Regions from separate parts of the Mesorhizobium sp. WSM4836 genome, predicted to be linked through region 2. Evidence: predicted binding sites of a transcription regulator. Region 2 holds the regulator's gene; each other region holds the start of a gene.
What was found. Region 2 encodes PhoB, which activates phosphate uptake and scavenging genes when phosphate is short. Its sites were predicted from a motif close to TGTCATNNANCTGTCAT; they were not measured.
Positions count from the first base shown of each region.

Region 1: a site for PhoB is predicted at 701-717, ahead of AC0L2P_RS04375 (DUF1045 domain-containing protein). Genes of this name have one in related genera too.
Region 3: a site for PhoB is predicted at 1,235-1,251, ahead of AC0L2P_RS10455 (RNA degradosome polyphosphate kinase). Genes of this name have one in related genera too.

Region 1 covers NZ_JBVVQF010000003.1:41,236-43,498, forward strand. Annotated here, with positions in the region: gene iolB (5-deoxy-glucuronate isomerase) at 1-609, shown strand, start outside; gene AC0L2P_RS04375 (DUF1045 domain-containing protein) at 756-1,463, shown strand; gene AC0L2P_RS04380 (alpha-D-ribose 1-methylphosphonate 5-triphosphate diphosphatase) at 1,544-2,263, shown strand, end outside.
Region 2 covers NZ_JBVVQF010000028.1:62,062-64,324, reverse strand. Annotated here, with positions in the region: gene AC0L2P_RS27230 (ROK family protein) at 1-831, shown strand, start outside; gene phoB (phosphate regulon transcriptional regulator PhoB) at 841-1,530, opposite strand; gene phoU (phosphate signaling complex protein PhoU) at 1,547-2,254, opposite strand.
Region 3 covers NZ_JBVVQF010000006.1:199,584-201,846, reverse strand. Annotated here, with positions in the region: gene AC0L2P_RS10465 (FAD-dependent monooxygenase) at 1-909, opposite strand, end outside; gene AC0L2P_RS10460 (zinc-finger domain-containing protein) at 929-1,174, opposite strand; gene AC0L2P_RS10455 (RNA degradosome polyphosphate kinase) at 1,324-2,263, shown strand, end outside.

The DNA.
Region 1 (2,263 bases), on a different contig from region 2:
GGCCTGCTCGGTGAACGCATGTCGCCCTTCGAAGGCAAGCCGTGGTCGGTCTATGTGCCGCAGGGGTTGGAGTGGTCGGTGCGCGCCGATACCGATCTCGAACTTGCCGTCTGCTCGGCGCCAGGACTGGGCGGCGGTCTGCCGGTCCGTGTCATCGGACCTGACGATCTCGGCCAGGAGGTTCGCGGCAAAGGAACCAACACGCGCTACGTCACCAACATCCTGCCGGAGGGCAAGCCGGCCGATTCCCTGCTAGTGGTCGAGGTCATCACGCCCGGCGGCCACACATCGAGCTATCCGCCGCACAAGCACGACCAGGACAATCTGCCGGCCGAATCCTATCTCGAGGAAACCTATTACCACCGCCTCAACCCGCCGCAGGGCTTTGCTTTCCAGCGCGTCTACACCGATGTCGACGAGAACGGCGCTCGTTCGCTCGACGAGGCGATGGCGATCGAGGACGGCGACGTCGTGCTGGTCCCCAGGGGTTATCACCCCTGCGCCGCCTGCCACGGCTATGATCTTTATTATCTCAACGTCATGGCCGGACCGAAGCGGACGTGGAAATTCTACAACGCGCCCGAGCACGAATGGCTGATGAAGGCCTGACCACTTCCCCTTCGCCCCAACCGCTGGTCCAAGCGAAAAATCGTCGGCTAACGACCGGCTGTGTAGTTTTGTTACCGAAAACGCCGCAAAGTTTCGTCAATTCGTCATGGAAATCACCTATGGCAGCGGGCTGACGAGGACTTTCGATGCGCTACGCTATCTATTTCACTCCCCGACACGACGAACCGCTGGCACGGATCGCCGCCAACTGGCTCGGCCGCGACCCGTTCGGTGCCGCCACAAAGCCGGTCGAGGCGGTGGCCGAGTTGTCGGCGGCGGAAGTTGCCTTCCATACCGCCTCGGCGCGCCGCTATGGCTTTCATGCGACGCTGAAGGCGCCTTTCCGCTTGGCTTCCAACGAGACGGAAGCCTCGCTTCGCGCCGCACTCGACGATTTTGCCGAGGCGACCCCGGTGGTTACGATCCCGCGGCTGATCGTCAGCCGGATCGACGGCTTTTTCGCGCTGGTGCCGGAAGCGCCGCTGCCGGCGCTCAACCGCTTCGCCGACGACGTGGTGCGCGACTTCGACCGCTTTCGCGCGCCGTTGACTGAAGCCGAGATCGAACGGCGCAGCCCCGATTCGCTGAAGCCCGACGAGTTCCGCAATCTCTGCCAGTGGGGCTACCCCTATGTCTTCGAGACCTTTCGTTTCCACATGACGTTGTCTGGCCGGGTCTCGTCACAGGAAAGCCCTCGTCTTCGCCTAGCAATCGACAGCCTGTTTGCGGACGTGCTGCAACGGCCGGTGCCGGTGGACGCGCTGACGCTGTTTGTGGAAACTGAGCCGGGCGCGCCGTTCATGGTGCTGTCGCATCACGCGCTCGGGCGCCGCCCGGCCAGACGAAGTGCCTGAGATGATCATTCGCTTTAACCGCCTTGTGCGACGCCAATTCATTTTCAATTGGCTGCAAAATGCTCCGAGGACTGCCTGAAATGACCGCCGAGACCGTTCTTGACAATGCCCGCATCGTGCTCGCCGACCGGATCGTCGAAGGCTCGATCGTGCTGCGCGACGGCATGATCGCCGACATTGCTCCCGGCGCTGGCCGCAGCGGCGAGGACATGGGCGGCGATTTCATCATCCCTGGCCTGGTCGAACTCCACACCGACCATCTCGAAGGCCATTACGCGCCGCGGCCGAAAGTGCGCTGGAACCCGATCGCCGCTGTGCTCGCCCATGACGCGCAGGTGGCCACCGCCGGCATCACCACCGTGCTCGATGCCTTGCGTGTCGGCATGGACGAGGATGCCGACCTGACGGCCGCCGACATACGCAAGCTGGCCGACGCGATTGAAGACAGCGTGCAGCAGGACCGGCTCCGGGCCGACCATTTCCTCCATCTGCGCTGCGAGGTCTCGGCGCCGGACTGCCTCACGGCCTTCGCCAATTTCGACGGCGACGAGCGGGTCAGGCTGGCATCGCTGATGGACCATGCGCCGGGACAGCGCCAGTTCGTCAATTTGGAAACCTACGCCTATTACTACCAGCGCAAGCTGAAGCTGACCGACCGCGATTTCCAGAAGTTCTGCGAAAAGCGAATGGCGGAATCGGCGAGGAACTCGAGCCCGAACCGCAGCTTCATCGCCGCTGCCTGCAAGGAGCGCGGCATCGTGCTGGCCAGCCATGACGACGCAACCGTCGGCCATGTCGAC
Region 2 (2,263 bases):
GATCCAGACCTTGACGTCCGCAGTGTCGCCCGCATTGCCCTGGCTATCCAGGGCATTACCGACTCCCCTGCACGCGCCATGCTGTGGTCGCCGATCACGCCGCAGACCGACATCGCCTTTGCCGACATGCTGGAAGATGAATTCGGCATCCCGGCCACGGTGGAGAACGACTGCAATATGATGGCGGTGGCTTTGCGCTGGCGCGATCCGGATCGCTATCGCGACGACTTCATCGCCATCCTGCTTTCGCACGGCATCGGCATGGGGCTGGTGCTCAAGGGCGACCTGTTCACCGGCACGCATTCCTCGGGCGGCGAGTTTGGCCACATGATCCATCGTCCGGGCGGCGCGCTCTGCCGGTGCGGGCGGCGCGGCTGCATCGAGGCCTATGCCGGCAACTACGCCATCTGGCGCAACGCCAGGCAGATGAGCGAAGACAGCGAACCGGTCGCCGACGTCAGCGACGCCGACATGCGCACGCTGGCGGCCCGGGCGCGCGAGAAGGATGGGCCGGAACGCGAGGCCTACCGCAAGGCCGGCGAAGCGCTGGGTTTCGGTCTCGGCTCGCTGTTCGCGCTGATCGATCCGGCGCCGGTCGCGATGGTCGGCGCCAGTGCCGCCGCTTTCGATCTGATCGAGCCGGCCTTGCGCAAGGCAATCGCCCAGACCGCCGGCGGCCAGCATTCGGCTTCGATCTCCTTCGATACCGAGCCGAACGAATTGCCGCTGATCCGCCAAGGTTGTGCCATGCGGGCGTTAAGCTTTGTCGACCAGGAGATTTTCGCGCCGGGCGCGCAAATGAGGCCCGGCATGAGAAAGAACGTAGCCTGACCCGGCGGGTCAATCTTCCCTGATCGCATAACCTGCACCGCGGATGGTGCGGATGACATCGGGCATGCGGCCGTTGTTGACGGCCTTGCGCAGCCGCCCGACATGCACGTCGACGGTGCGTTCGTCGATATAGATCGTCTCGCCCCAGACATTATCGAGCAACTGGCTACGCGAGAAGACGCGGCCCGGATGCCGCATCATAAATTCGAGTAGCCGGAATTCGGTCGGCCCGAGCCTGATCTCGCTCTTCTTGCGATAGACCCTGTGCGATTCCCGATCGAGCACGATGTCGCCGACCTTCAGCACGCTGGACAACACTTCCGGCTTGGCGCGCCGCAGCAGCGCCTTGACCCTGGCCATGAATTCCGGTGTCGAAAACGGTTTGACCAGATAGTCGTCGGCGCCGGTCGAAAGGCCGCGCACCCGGTCGCTCTCCTCGCCGCGCGCGGTCAGCATGATGATCGGCAGCCGCTCGGTTTCGGGGCGCACCCGCAACCGGCGGCAGAGCTCGATGCCGGAAACCGCTGGTATCATCCAGTCGAGCACCAGAAGATCGGGCACATTCTCCTGCAAACGGATCTCGGCTTCGTCGCCGCGTGTCACCACCTCGACCTGGTAGCCTTCGGATTCGAGGTTGTAGCGGAGCAGCACACCCAACGGCTCCTCGTCCTCCACCACCATTATGCGTGGTGCGATCATCGGTTGGGCACCCCCATCACGTCACCGGTGCGGATATTGTCGTTTCGTCCTGCTTCGGACGATTGACCGGCAATTGCTCGCCTGTCAGCACGTAATACGCATTTTCGGCGATGTTGGTGACATGATCGCCAATCCGCTCCAGATTCTTGGCGCAGAACAGCAGGTGCGTGCAAGCGGTGATGTTGCGGGGATCTTCCATCATGTAGGTCAACAGCTCGCGGAACACGGACGTGTATTTGACGTCGATGCGCTCGTCGGCGGCGCGTAGCTTGGCCAACGCGGCCGCATCGCCTGCGGCATATTCCTCGATGACGCCCTGCACCTGGATGAGCACCAGCTGCGCCATCGCATCGATGGAATGCGACAGGTCGCGCGGCGTGACGCTGAGGCCGACCGCACTCACACGCTTGGCGATATTCTTGGCAAGGTCGCCGATGCGTTCAAGGTCGCCGGCCATGCGGATCGCTCCGATCACATGGCGAAGATCGTGGGCCATCGGCTGGCGTTTGGCGATCAGGGTGATGGCGCGGTCGTCCAGTTCGCGTTGACGCGCATCCATGATGGCGTCGTCGGAAACGACGCGTTGCGCCAGCACGTTGTCGGAATTCAACAGCGCCTTGGTCGCCCCGCCGACCATCGAACCGGCGAGGTCGGCCATGTCGCGGATCAGCTTGCTGATCTGCCCGAGATCCTCGTCGAAAGAAGCGACTGTGTGTTCGCCCATGGTCCTGTC
Region 3 (2,263 bases), on a different contig from region 2:
GATGCCTTCCGGCGTCATCCACCGCCGCTGCTCGACGGTGTGGATCGGCCATGCCGTCCACGGCGCCGCCTCGCTCGCCAGACGGTTCAGCGCCGGCGCGGTGCCGCGCATGGCGCTGGCCAGGATGGCTGGGTCGGCATGCCCCGACCAGCCTTCGGCAATGCGCTCGCCCTTGGTGAAGGCGGCGAGATTGAAGGCAGTGCCACAGCTGACCGGATAGGCGACCATATGGAAGCCGGGATAGAGGAAGGCGGTAACGCAATCGGCCGCACCGATCGCTGCAAAGCTTTGTCCGGCGGGGCTGTCGGCGGCCACCGTGGCGCGCCAGGCAAGCTCGCCCGAAAACCGGCTCCTACTGAATTCGGTCGCCTTGCGGGCAAGCCTTTCTCGCATCGACGACCAGACGCCATCCGCGCCGACCAGCAACGATGCTTCCGGCGCGATGGCCGTGCCGGCAATCTCGATTGTTGCGGTGATGCCATTTGGTCCGGTGGCGACGCTGCCGACGCGGGCGCCGGTGACAAGTTCGACCTCGGGCCGCTCGGCTATCCGCTCTATCAGCGCTGACTGCAGATCGGCGCGGTGGGCAACGAGATAGGACGCCCCCCAGCGCGTTTCGGCCGCCTGGCCAAGCGGCACGCGAGCCAGCTCGCGCAGCGTGGCGGCGTCCTTGAGCACGACCGCCTCCGGCCGCACCGCCGTCGCCAGCAGCCGATCGAGTACGCCGAGCTGCCGCAGGATGCGCGTTGCGTTGGGTGAAAGCTGGATACCGGCGCCGGCAGCCTCGAGGTGCTCAGCTTGTTCGAACAGTTTTATCCGAAAGCCGCGCTCGGCGAAGGCCAGTGCCGCGGTTAGCCCGGCGATGCCCGCCCCGGCGACGACGACCTGCCGGGACTGCATTTCTCGCATCAGGCTTGTCGCGGAAGAATCAGGCGGCCTTGTCGATATAAAGGCAGCCCGGCGGCTGCGTTTCCAACCCCTTCAGCCTCGGCGAATAGCGATAGAGCGTCGAGCAATAGGGGCAGACCTTTTCATTGTCGTCACCCATGTCGAGAAATACATGCGGGTGGTCGAAAGGCGGATTGGCGCCGGTGCACATGAATTCCTTGACGCCGATGTCGATTGCCGGATAGCCCGCATCGTTCTGGAAATGGGGAATGGAACCGCCTGCCATCGTCGTCTCCTGATCTTGTCGATTGCATCTGGATCATAACCCGTCTCTTTGCAAGATCGATGAAATGAAACTGTCGCAAAAGCCTGTCAGAGGATAAGTTAAGCCGGTTAAGGCTGGCGCCGACGGCCGGTGTAGGAAGAGCAGGAACCATGAACGAACTGAAGCCGGTGCAAAGCGAATTTATCACCGTCGAGGCGGCGAGCCCCGAAGGCGGCAATCCCGACCGCTTCGTCAACCGCGAGTTTTCCTGGCTGCAATTCAACCGGCGCGTGCTCGAAGAGTCGCTGAACGCCAACCATCCGCTGCTCGAGCGCGTTCGCTTCCTGTCGATATCGGCAGCCAACCTGGACGAGTTCTTCATGGTCCGCGTCGCCGGTCTTGCCGGCCAGGTGCGCGAAGGCATCGTGCTGAAGAGCCCGGACGGGCGCACCCCCGAGCAACAGCTCGAACAGTTGCTGCGCGAGGTCGAGCGCCTGCAGGAGGACCAGCAGAACAGCCTTTCGGCGCTGATGCTGCAGCTCAACAAGGAAGGCATCGAGAGCATCACGCGCGATGCGCTGAGCAAGGACGAGAAGACCTGGCTCGAGGACCATTTCCAGGAGCAGGTGTTTCCGGTACTGACGCCGCTGTCGATCGACCCGGCGCATCCGTTCCCGTTCATTCCCAATCTCGGTTTCTCGATGGCGCTGCAATTGCGCCACCGCAAGAACGGCGAGGAAATGAGCGCACTTTTGCGCCTGCCGGTGGCGCTGAGGCGCTTCATCCGCTTGCCGGATCGCAAGCATCATGTCCGCTTCATTCCGCTCGAAGAGGCGGTCAGTCTCTACATCGGCAAGCTGTTCCCCGGCTACGAGGTCAAGGGCTCCGGCACATTCCGCATCATTCGCGACAGCGATATCGAGGTCGAGGAAGAATCCGAGGATCTGGTGCGTCTGTTCGAGACGGCGCTGAAGCGGCGACGCCGCGGATCGGTCATCCGCATTGAGTTCGACAGGCTGATGCCGGCCGAATTGCGCGATTTCGTCGCCGGCGAGCTCGGCGTCTCAGCCAGCCGCATCAGCGTGCTTACCGGCCCGCTGGCGCTTAGCC